DNA from 2 places in the Cellulosilyticum sp. genome. Region 1 is predicted to be linked to the other one. Evidence: predicted binding sites of a transcription regulator. Region 1 holds the regulator's gene; the other holds the start of a gene.

Region 1 (6,357 bases):
GTCTGATATCAGCACCTGGCTGTGGACCTCTTGGACGGCGTCGTCCACCGCCACCACCGAAACCGCCAAAGCCGCCACCAAACATATCAAAGATGTCGTTGATGTCAAAGTCGCCACTAAAGCCGCCAAAGCCGCTTGCACCACCTGCACCACCGTTTTCAAAGGCGGCATGACCATAACGATCATATGCTGATTTCTTGTCAGCATCACTTAATACTTCATAAGCTTCTGTTATTTCTTTGAATTTTGCTTCTGCTTCTTTGTTATCCGGATTTGCATCTGGATGGTATTGCTTTGCTAATTTTCTATATGCTTTTTTAATTTCTGCATCTGAGGCCGACTTAGATACGCCTAGGACCTCATAATAATCTCTTTTATCCACGCTTGTCACCACCACTATTAAAATTTGCCAAGATCGTGCTTATATGTCTCCTAAGAGTATCACACCAATCTCTTTATAAAATATGCCCAATGCTTTCCATACGTTAAATATAACGTATAGAGACATTGCGTCACTTTTTCTCTATCAATTATATATTAAACGTACAGAAACAGTCAAAGAGAATGCTCTTTGACCGTTTCCATGCATTAATTTTTATTCTTCTTTAAAATCAGCATCAATGACATCGTCATCTTGAGCATGTGCATTACCTGCATTCATATCTGGGCCTGCCCCAGCACCTTGTGCAGCTTGTGCTTGGCTGTATACTTTTTCTGAGATACTGTAGAATACTTGTGTAAGTTCTTCTTTAGCAGCTTTAAGTTCAGCAACTTGTTCATCAGTCATTTGACCAACTACTGCTTTGTCATTAAGATCTTTTAATTTTGTAAGTGCAGCTTCTACTTTAGCTTTATCATCAGCTTCAAGTTTGTCTTCCATATCTTTCATCATTTTTTCTGTTTGGAATACCATTGAATCTGCTTCATTTTTTGTGTCGATTGCTTCTTTACGTTTTTTATCTGCTTCAGCAAATTGTTCTGCTTCTTTTACAGCTTTTTCGATTTCTTCATCACTAAGGTTTGTACTAGCTGTAATTGTGATGTGTTGTTCTTTACCTGTTCCAAGGTCTTTAGCAGATACTTTTACGATACCATTTGCATCGATATCGAATGTTACTTCGATTTGAGGTACACCACGTGGAGCTGGCATAATACCATCTAATTTGAAGTTACCAAGTGTTTTGTTGTCATTAGCCATTGGTCTTTCACCTTGAACAACATGAATATCAACTGCTGGTTGGTTATCTGCTGCTGTTGAGAACACTTGTGATTTTTTAGTTGGGATTGTTGTATTTTTAGGAATAACTGGTGTTGCTACACCACCCATTGTTTCAATACCAAGTGTAAGAGGTGTTACGTCAAGAAGAAGAATATCGCCTGAACCAGCTTCACCTGAAAGTTTACCACCTTGAATTGCAGCACCTACAGCTACACATTCATCTGGGTTAATTCCTTTGAATGGTTCTTTACCTGTGATACGTTTAACAGCATCTTGAACAGCAGGAATACGTGTTGAACCACCAACTAATAATACTTTGTCAAGTTCTGAAGCATTAAGACCTGCATCATTTAAAGCTGTTCTAACTGGTCCCATTGTACGTTCTACAAGGTCAGCTGTTAATTCATCAAATTTAGCTCTTGTAATTGTTACGTCTAAGCTTTGACCACCACTGCAGATGAATGGAATTAAAACGTTTGCACTTGTTTTTTGTGAAAGTTCTTTTTTAGCTGTTTCAGCAGCTTCTTTTAAACGTTGCATAGCAACTTTATCTGTTGAAAGGTCAATGCCTTCTTGTTTTTTGAATTCTTCTACTAAGAAATCAATGATTTTTTGGTCGAAGTCATCTCCACCAAGGTGATTATCACCACTTGTAGCAAGTACTTCGATAACACCATCACCGATGTCGATTACAGATACATCAAATGTACCACCACCAAGGTCATAAACCATGATTTTTTGTTCGTGCTCGTTATCAAGACCGTAAGCAAGTGCTGCTGCTGTTGGTTCGTTGATGATACGTTTTACATCAAGACCAGCAATGCGACCAGCATCTTTTGTTGCTTGTCTTTGGCTATCTGTGAAGTAAGCCGGAACTGTAATAACAGCTTCTGTTACACTTTCACCAAGATGAGCTTCAGCATCTGCTTTTAATTTTTGAAGAATAATTGCTGAAATTTCTTGTGGTGAGAATGCTTTGTCATCAATGTTTACTTTGTAATCTGTACCCATATGACGTTTAATTGAAATAACTGTTCTTTCGTGATTTGTAACAGCTTGACGTTTTGCTACGTCCCCTACAAGTCTTTCACCTGTTTTACTGAAACCTACAACTGAAGGAGTTGTTCTATTACCATCTGCATTTACGATAACAACTGGTTTTCCACCTTCCATTACTGATACACAAGAGTTTGTTGTTCCTAAGTCAATTCCTATTATTTTACCCATGATTAATTCCTCCTATCATTAATTGGCTACTTTAACCATACTATGTCTAATTACTTTTTCTTTATATAAATATCCTTTTTGAAGTTCTTCAACAATGATATTCTCCCCATATGCTTCATCATCTATGTGCATAATTGCATTATGAAGCTTTGGATCGAATTCTTTATCAAGTGCTTCAATAGGTGTTACTTTTAAATTTTCAAGTGCACTCATAAGTTGTTTATAAATCATTTGTACACCTGCATATAATGCTTTATCTGTACTATCAATCTTAAGAGCACGTTCAAAGTTATCAATAATTGGTAATAACTCTGCTACAGTGTTACTTACAGCGAAATCATAAGCATCTGACTTTTCTTTTTCGCTACGTTTTCTATAGTTATCGAACTCTGCCATTAAACGTTGAAGACGATCTAAATATTCGGCAGCTTTATCTTCAGCTTTTGTTTCTTCTGCTGTGCTTTCTTCTTTAGCTTCTACCTCTGAAGATTCAGCTTCTACTGTTTGCTCTGCTGCTACTTCTTCTTGCTGTAATGGTTGTTCTAAATCTTTATTTTCTTCCATTGTTTCACCCTTCCTACTAAGAACGTTTATGTTTTAGTTACACCTTGTTGTTATGCCTTTGTATCACCATCATTAAGTCCTCTTAGCATATTTGTAATATGATGAGAAACATATTCTAACACTGAGACTACCTCACTATAATTCATACGTGTTGGTCCTATAATACCAATGTTACCAATGGTATATTCACCAATGCTGTAACTTGTTGTTACGACACTGCAATCTTTCATCGGTGTCAAAGTATTTTCTTCACCAATACGAATTGTAATCTGATTTGGTGGATTATGATCTAAGATTTTTGCAAGATATGGTTTTTCTTCTAAAAGTTTAAACAGTTCTCTCGCCTTCTCTTTATCATTAAATTCCTGAAAATCAAGAATGTTATTGGCACCGCGTATGAAGATATTCGGTAAATCTCTTTCTTTTAAAGTATTGGCAATAGCATCTAAAACGCTGCTTGCAATACCACCATATTCTTTCATTTTTTCTTCAATTGATAAACGAATCTTGTCTAAACTAATTTGACTCAGTGCATTGCCCTTTAGACTCTCGTTAAGAATATTTGTAAGTGCCATACAAATATTAGCATCTAAAGCTTTCGGTGTGCTAATCATGTGATTTTTCACACTATTAGTGTCTGTAACTATAACACAGACCACACTTTGTTCATCCACCGGAACAAGCTGTAAGTGCTTAATACGCACTTGACTAATAGGCGGTGTCGATGCAATAGTGGCACAATTGGTAAGCATTGCGATAAGCTTTGCAGTTTCTTCAACTAAATCATCAATGCGTGTAATTTTCTGTTGAATCATATTCCCAATGATTTTTGCCACATCTGGACTAATATTTGTACGTTGCATCATGCCATCTACATAAAGGCGATAACCTTTATCTGAAGGTATTCTTCCAGCGGAAGTGTGGGGTTGCACAATGAAACCAAGCTCTTCAAGATCTGCCATTTCATTACGAATTGTCGCTGAGCTTACGCCCAAGTCATACTTTTTAGAAATGGTTCTTGAACCAACAGGCTCACCTGTTTGGATATAATCACGAATGATGGCTTCTAGTATTCTTAGCTTACGTTCATTCATATCCATATCATCACTTCCTTCTTTTTGTTAGCACTCACTAAAGCCGAGTGCTAACTACAATCTAAAGATATCACTTCTTAATATAATTGTCAATAACCTTCTGCAATTATTTTTAAAAATTATTACATATATTTACAAAGTCCGAATTAGCAAGATTTTGCCTTAGCAAATCCCTGTTAATTCGGACTTTGTTATGTCATAAGAAATGAACTAAACACTTCATTGCATACATCTAGGCCATAAGGCGTCAATTTTATCCTACCTTTATCTTTTACAAGAACCTTGTATTTTATCCATTTATTTAATTGCTCTTCATAAACATCCCAGACAGATTGTCCAAACTGTTTTTCAAAGTCATCTTCTGAAATGCCTTCAAGGAGTCTTAAACCTAGAAACATATATTCTTCCATACACATTTCTTCTGTCAGTTTTTCTTCTTCATGACGAATTTTGTGGACATCTCCTGCTGCTTCAATATACGCCTTAAGATTTTCTTCATTAGCATAACGGATATTGTTCCAAAGACTTCTTGCCCCAAGCCCTAATCCTAAATAAGGTATGCGTTGCCAATATACAATATTATGCTGGCATTCTTTATGAGGTTTTGCCCAGTTAGAAATTTCATATTGATGATAACCGCATTGCTTTAAATAGCTCTGGGCTAAATGATACATCTCACGGTCCAATTCCTCTGACACTTCTTCTAATTTACCTTCTTCATAACGCTTCCCAAAGCAAGTCCCTTCTTCAATAATGAGGGCATAAACAGACAGATGCTCCAAATCATATTTTGTGACTGTTTCAAGTGTTTGCTTAAATTCCTCTAAAGTTTGACCTGGTAATGCAAACATTAAATCTGCATTGACTGCACAATTTGTATAAGTCTTGACAAGATGTAAGCTTTCTTCCCAATCTTTAAAGGTATGTTTTCTGCCAATCTTCCTTAGAAGATAATCATGCGTCGTCTGAAGTCCCATGCTAATACGATTTATCGGATATTTTGCAATGACTTCTACTTTTTCTTTAGTCAGTGTTCCTGGATTCGCCTCGATGGTCCACTCTGCATTTGGTATTAATTTAAAGTTTTTTGTAATAGTTGCTGCTAGTTTGTCTAATAAAAAAGGCGGTAGTACCGTTGGGGTACCACCACCTATAAAGATAGACTTAATAGCTACCGCAGCATCTAACATTTTCCCATAGTTTTCGACTTCTTTAACTAAAGCATTTATATAAGCTTCCTGCATCTCTTCTTTAGGAAAAGATAAGAAATCACAATAAAAACATTTTGATGTACAAAATGGGATATGAATATAAAGCCCGATTTCCATTTTAAGTTCCTCTTTTAATTTTAATTTTTAACACTTTAAATTTTTTATTCATCTAATTTAAGTACGCTCATGAAGGCTTCTTGTGGTACTTCTACGTTACCTACTTGACGCATACGTTTCTTACCTTCTTTTTGTTTTTCAAGAAGTTTACGTTTACGTGAGATATCCCCACCATAACATTTTGCAAGTACGTCTTTACGCATGGCGCTAATTGTTTCTCTTGCAATAACTTTATTTCCAACTGCTGCTTGAATTGGAATTTCGAAGAGATGTTTCGGAATCTCTTTTTTAAGTTTTTCTGTGATTTTACGACCTTTGCTTACCACATTACTTTCATGCACAATAAGTGAAAGAGCATCCACTACTTCACGGTTAACTAAGATATCTAACTTAACAAGTTTTGATTCTTGGTAGCTAGATAATTCATAGTCAAATGATGCATAACCACGTGTACGTGATTTAAGGGCATCAAAGAAGTCATAAATGATTTCATTAAGTGGTAAGTCATACGAAAGGACCGCACGAGTTGCTTCTAAATACTCCATACCAAAGTAAATACCACGACGTTCTTGGCATAAATCCATAACTGCTCCTACGTATTCAGATGGTACGATGATTTTAGCTGATACCATTGGTTCTTCCATAAAGTCAATATTTGATGGATCTGGCAGATTTGCTGGGTTTGAAAGTTCAAGTACTTCACCATCTGTTTTATGCACTTTGTAAATAACGTTTGGTGCTGTTGTAACAAGGTCTAAATTGTATTCGCGCTCTAAACGCTCCTGAATAATTTCCATGTGAAGAAGTCCTAAGAATCCACAACGGAAACCAAATCCTAAAGCAATAGATGTTTCTGGTTCAAATACAAGTGCTGCATCGTTAAGTTGGAGTTTTTCTAAGCTATCACGAAGGTCTCCATATTTTG
Region 2 (6,357 bases), on a different contig from region 1:
CATGATAAATAAATATCCTGCGCCTAATAATGCTGCAATTGTAATAATAGGCCCAAATATTGCTCCCCCCATAGTCATAGCAAGTAAAATAATTACTGCCGCACATACTACAATAAGTGCTTGCATGGTAATATCCTTAGCTGACTTCTTCTGCTTAATCATGTACTCTTTAAAAGTTGCTTGCATCATTTCCCTATACCATCCTTCCAATAAAATATATTTCTCAACATACAATATATAAAGTTCATTACTTGGTATATATCTGCGTATATGTTATACTTTGGTATATTCGCTTTGCTTCATATATTATGTATTGAGTTTGAAACACGCCTTATACTACTTAAATCCTACTATATAAAAATACTATAAAATACGTTTTTTTTCAATATAAGTAGAAACTTATAAACCTTAAGTTATTTTTAATTAAACGTAATAATTATAGTGCTTGTCTTCATAAACTATTATAATGTATAGAAGTAAATAAAATATAAACAATTATAAAATTAAAGGAGGGCTTTCATTGGATCTATTATTTATGTTAAAAGCCGCAATTCTTGGTATTGTAGAGGGGCTTACAGAGTTCTTACCCGTATCCTCTACAGGTCATTTAATCATCTTTGGTAACCTCTTACGTTTCTCTGAAAATACAGCCTTTGCAAATATGTTTACAATGGTTATTCAACTTGGTGCCATCTTAGCTGTACTCGTGCTATATCGTAAGAAAATCATCGATACAGTTGTTCATCTTTTCCCTAGCAAACATGTTCCTACTGAAAAAAGTGGACTCTATTTCTGGGGTATGATTGCAATCTCATGTGTCCCTGCTGCTGCTATCGGTATTCCTTTTGATGACCTTATTGAAGCCAAGCTCTTTAATCCGCTTGTAGTAGCTTGTGCGCTCTTCATTGGCGGTCTCTGGATGATGTATGCAGAAAGCAAACTGCGTGGTAACCAAACAACATCTTTATCAAATACTTTAATTACACCTAAAATCGCTATTATCGTAGGACTCTTCCAAGTACTCTCTATCGTACCTGGTATGTCTCGTTCAGCTTCTACAATCATCGGTGGTTGGGTAGCTGGCCTTTCAACAGTAGCCGCAGCAGAATACTCATTCTTCCTTGCAATTCCTGTTATGTTTGGTCAAGCACTTCTTAACATCTTAAAAGCACAAAACGCTTTAACAAGTGTAGAATGGATTGGCCTTGGCGTAGGTTTCGTTGTTTCTTTCCTTGTAGCACTAGTAGTTATTGATCGTTTCTTAAACTACTTACAAAGAAAACCAATGAAAGTATTTGCAGTATACCGTATTATCTTTGCATTCGTCGTGCTAGGCTGTGGTATACTTGGTTTATTCTAAATAGTAAATAAAAAAAGAGTAACTACCTAATGTTTTTTTTAGCTAGTTACTCTTTTTCATATTAGCTTATATATTATTTACGCCATAAACTTTGCTATTAGGCAGGAATTACATCATTCCCATTCCGCCCATGCCACCCATGCCGCCTGCTGGCATAGCTGGTTCATCTTTCTTAATATCAGCTACGATACATTCTGTTGTTAAGAATGTAGATGCTACTGATGTTGCATTTTGAAGTGCGCTTCTTGTTACTTTAGTTGGATCAACAATACCGCCTTCAATCATGTTCATGTACTCTTCTGTAAGTGCATTGAAACCAACACCATTTGCAAGTTCTTCAACTTTGTTGATAACAACTGCTGGTTCAAGTCCTGCATTTAATACGATTTGACGAAGTGGTGCTTCAAGAGCCGCAAGGATGATTTTAACACCTGTTTTTTCATCGCCTGTTGTTGTATCTAATAATTTAGCAACATCTTTTTTAACGTGGATATATGTGCTTCCACCACCACCGATGATACCTTCTTCTACAGCCGCACGTGTAGCTGCAAGAGCATCTTCGATACGAAGTTTCTTTTCTTTCATTTCTGTTTCTGTTGCAGCACCCACTTTGATAACTGCTACACCACCAGCAAGTTTAGCAACTCTTTCTTGCATTTTTTCTTTATCGAAATCAGATGTTGATTGTTCGATTTGGTTACGGATAAGTGCAACTCTTTCTTTAATAGCTGCTTTATCTCCAGCACCATCAACGATTACTGTATTTTCTTTTGTAACTTTGATGCTTGCTGCACGACCAAGCATATCGATTGTAGCTTCTTTAAGGTCAAGACCAACTTCTTCAGAAATTACTGTACCACCTGTAAGGATTGCAATATCTTGAAGCATATCTTTTCTTCTATCACCGAAACCTGGTGCTTTAACAGCTACACAGTTAAATGTTCCACGGAGTTTGTTTACAACAAGTGTTGCAAGTGCTTCGCCTTCAACATCTTCTGCAATAATGAGAAGTTTAGAACCTGTTTGAACGATTTGTTCAAGTACTGGTAAGATATCTTGAATGTTTGTGATTTTTTTATCTGTAATTAAGATGTATGGATTGTCAAATACAGCTTCCATTTTTTCTGTATCTGTTACCATGTATGCTGATAAGTATCCACGGTCAAATTGCATACCTTCTACTACATCTAATTCTGTAGTCATTGTTTTTGATTCTTCTACTGTAATAACACCATCATTTGATACTCTTTCCATAGCATCAGCGATTAAGTTACCTACTTCATCATCACCAGCTGAGATAGCAGCAACTCTAGCAATATGGTTTTTGCTATTTACTGTTTGGCTCATACCTTTGATTGATTCTACAGCAGCTTCTGTAGCAGCTTTCATACCACGACGAACGATAATTGGGTTAGCACCAGCTGCAATATTTTTAAGACCTTCTGTAATCATTGCTTGTGCTAAAACTGTAGCTGTAGTTGTACCATCACCAGCTACATCATTTGTTTTAGTAGCAACTTCTTTAACTAATTGTGCACCGATATTTTCAAATGGATCTTCAAGTTCAATTTCTTTTGCAATTGAAACACCATCATTTGTAATAAGTGGTGTACCAAATGATTTATCTAAAACAACGTTACGACCTTTTGGCCCTAATGTAACTTTTACTGCGTTTGCTAATTGATCAACACCTGCTTGAAGTGATTGTCTTGCTTCTAATCCAAAACGAATTTGTTTTGCCATGTCTATTGACCTCCCATTATGAGTACCTTAACTCATTATTATCTTATAATTACAATTACTCTACTATTCTACGATTGCTAAGATATCGCTTTGTTTCACGATAACATATTCTTCTTTTTCTAATGTTACTTCTGTACCTGCATATTTAGAGTAAATTACTTTATCTCCAACTTTAACTTGCATTTCTACTTTTTGACCATCTACCATGCCACCAGGTCCTACTGCTACAACTACTGCCTCTTGTGGTTTTTCTTTCGCAGCACCTGTTAAGATAATACCTGATTTTGTTTTTTCTTCTGCCTCAAGATGTTGAATAACAACTCTATCGCCTAATGGTTTTAAGTTCATAAAGAAAGACCTCCCTAAATTCTTATGTTTTTGTCTTGTTATTAGCACTCACTCAAGTAGAGTGCTAATTGATATTTATAATATTATGGCATTATTTCTTTTAATGCAAATTTTATTTTACTGTATTTAAACTCATTATCTCTGTTTTTTACTTTATTTCTTTCCTTTTTGCTTATTTTCTTTTGTTTTTATCTTTTCAGTGAAAAGTGCATTTTCTCTACCATAAAAGAATAAATACTGTTGCGCATAGCCTGCTAACTCTCCAAAGTATGACTTTGCAAACTCTTGAATCTCATTTAGCTTCATTTCTCTACCTTCAAAATATAGTCCCTCGACTACTCTTTTTATCCAAACATCTGTTGGGAAAAGCTCCATTTTTGAATAAGCAAATAAAAGAATACAATCTGCTATTTTAGGTCCAACCCCCTTTATACTCATTAATCTTGCTTTAGCTTCTGCTGCGGGTAAAAAATACAACTCATTTAATACTATTTCCTCATTCAATACTTTATGACAGGCATCTATAATATAAGGCGCCCTAAAGCCTACCTTGCAAGCCCTCAGTTCTTCCTCAGTAGCATCCCGCAACTCCTCTGGGGTAGGAAAAGTATAGTAAGGTCCATTTTCACCTTCTTCTGTAATAGGTTGACCATATCGCATAGCTATATTTTTAATGCACTCTTTAATATGAGGAATTGCCTTATTTTGTGAAATAATAAAGGATATTAACATTTCCCAAGGGTCTTGCCTTAATATCCTGATACCTTCGCCAAACTGAACAGCCTTCGCCATGTGTTCATCTTTAGCAGACAATATATTGGCAATTTCAGCATAATTGGTTTCAATATCTAGATAGTGACTCCATACTTCATCTAGTTCACTAATATTCGTGTTATACACCATTACACTACTAGAATCTTCGTGCTGCGCCAACTTAATAAGCCTTTGTTTGGCAATAAGTATATAACTTTGATCCGTAATTTTCTCAAAGCGAAACACTTGTCCGCTTTCTAAAATTTGTCTCACATTGAAATGATCCAAATGGTCTAGCATCACCACGTTTTTCATGTTGTCACATCCTTTACTATTATTCCTTAGATATTATTTCCAATTTGTAAATAAATAACCATTTTTTACCTAAGTATGTTTTTGCTATTTTATTCACGAATATTAATGATTATTCTGCCACCTTTATGTTATGCTAGTATTATACTAGTACTGAAAGGGAGTCTATCATGAAAGATACAATTTATACTATTCCTCTAACAGATGCATTTAATGCACAAGATGAATGTCCTTTTTGCTTTATTAAACGTAAGCTTGAACAAGATGCTATTTCCTTTATATTAGGTGCTGCTTATATGGAAGATGATATTCGCGCCACTACTGATGAAATGGGTTTCTGTAATGAACATTATAAAAAAATGTATGATTACGGTAATCGTCTTGGTACAGCACTCATTCTACATACGCATTATATTGCACTTCAAAAAGAACTTGCTAAACAAATTGAAGCTTTCTCACCATCTAAAGCAAGCTTCTTTGATAAACTCAAGAAAACCAAAACAATTCAAGATGCAGATAGCAATCCAATAAGTGATTGGGTAGATGCCAAAAACAAGTCATGTTATATCTGTGATTACATAGATAAAAATTTTGTACGTTACATGGATACTTTCTTCCATCTCTATGCCAATCAACCTGAGTTCAAGAAACTCTTTAACGAAAGTAAAGGTTTCTGTGTCACTCACTTCGGAGATCTCATGCGCCTTTCTCACACAAAAATCTCTGAAAAAGATAAACCAGAGTTTTATGCTTCACTCTTTAAACTAACTCAGGATAACCTTAAACGCTTAGAAGAAGACCTTTCTTGGTTTATTGATAAATATGACTATCGTAATAAAGATGCTGATTGGAAGACTTCTAAAGATGCCATTCCTCGCGGTATTCAAAAATTAGTAGGTGGCTATGTTCAGGACCCACCTTTTAAAGAAAAATAATTTATAAAAAGAGCCATCACCACATTGAACGCCCCCATAAGTTAAACCTAAAAATCTAACCTATAGGCGATTAGTTCACAGTGAAGCGATGGCTCCTTTTAGAATATTAAATTATTGTTTTTCTGATACTTCATATTTATGGCTTCTTCTAAATTCACCTAATTCCTTAAACATCTTATAAATTTGAATACATACTGTAGGGAAAATTGCAAAACCATATAAACTTATAATTTGCCTTTCATTTAAAGGACTTACCGCACAAAATTCACTAAGCCCTGGCATAAATAACACTAAATTAAGTAATAACACACCTATCACAAATGCTATTACACTCGCTTTATTTGATAAAAGTCCTAATTTATATATAGATCCTTCACCTCTGCAATTAAACCCATGAAGTAATCTTGCCAAACACAATGTTCCAAAAGCCATTGTCATTGCTACGCTACTATCTCCAGTAGTTAATCCAATATAATATGACATCATTGTAAACACAGCTAATAATACCCCTTGTATCCCTACTGTCTTCATAAACATCTTATTTAATAGTTTCTCCTTTGGATGTCTAGGTTTTTGTTTCAGTAAGTCATCTCTAGATTGTTCCATTCCTATAGCAATAGCAGGTAAACTATCTGTTACTAAATTAATAAATAACAACTGTACTGCAGCAAAAGGAATTGGTAATCCTAATAATGAAGTTGCTAATACACATAGTATTCCAGCCGTATTACCAGATAATAAAAAGCCAATGGCATTCTTAATATTACTATATATATTTCTTCCATTTACAACGGCCTTTACAATAGTTGCAAAGTTATCATCCATTAAAATCATAGATGCTGCATCCTTAGATACCTCTGTCCCTGTAATCCCCATAGCTATACCAATATTCGCTTTCTTAAGGGC

Evidence for each region. The regulator HrcA, encoded in region 1, represses chaperone genes, less so after heat shock. The targets are predictions, from matches to a motif close to TGTTAGCACTCNNNNNNNNNGAGTGCTAACA.
Region 2: a site for HrcA is predicted at 3,491-3,521, ahead of groES (co-chaperone GroES). Genes of this name have one in related genera too.

What each region holds. Positions count from the first base shown of each region.
Region 1 covers NZ_CEVXFV010000012.1:78,325-84,681, forward strand. The annotation lists gene dnaJ (molecular chaperone DnaJ) at 1-382, opposite strand, end outside; gene dnaK (molecular chaperone DnaK) at 596-2,446, opposite strand; gene grpE (nucleotide exchange factor GrpE) at 2,465-3,010, opposite strand; gene hrcA (heat-inducible transcriptional repressor HrcA) at 3,061-4,110, opposite strand; gene hemW (radical SAM family heme chaperone HemW) at 4,296-5,432, opposite strand; gene lepA (translation elongation factor 4) at 5,477-6,357, opposite strand, start outside.
Region 2 covers NZ_CEVXFV010000087.1:611-6,967, forward strand. The annotation lists gene AC1VAQ_RS20205 (DUF6106 family protein) at 1-189, opposite strand, end outside; gene AC1VAQ_RS20210 (undecaprenyl-diphosphate phosphatase) at 521-1,360, shown strand; gene groL (chaperonin GroEL) at 1,469-3,103, opposite strand; gene groES (co-chaperone GroES) at 3,167-3,451, opposite strand; gene AC1VAQ_RS20225 (DNA-3-methyladenine glycosylase family protein) at 3,605-4,519, opposite strand; gene AC1VAQ_RS20230 (DUF6062 family protein) at 4,687-5,451, shown strand; gene AC1VAQ_RS20235 (cation-translocating P-type ATPase) at 5,563-6,357, opposite strand, start outside.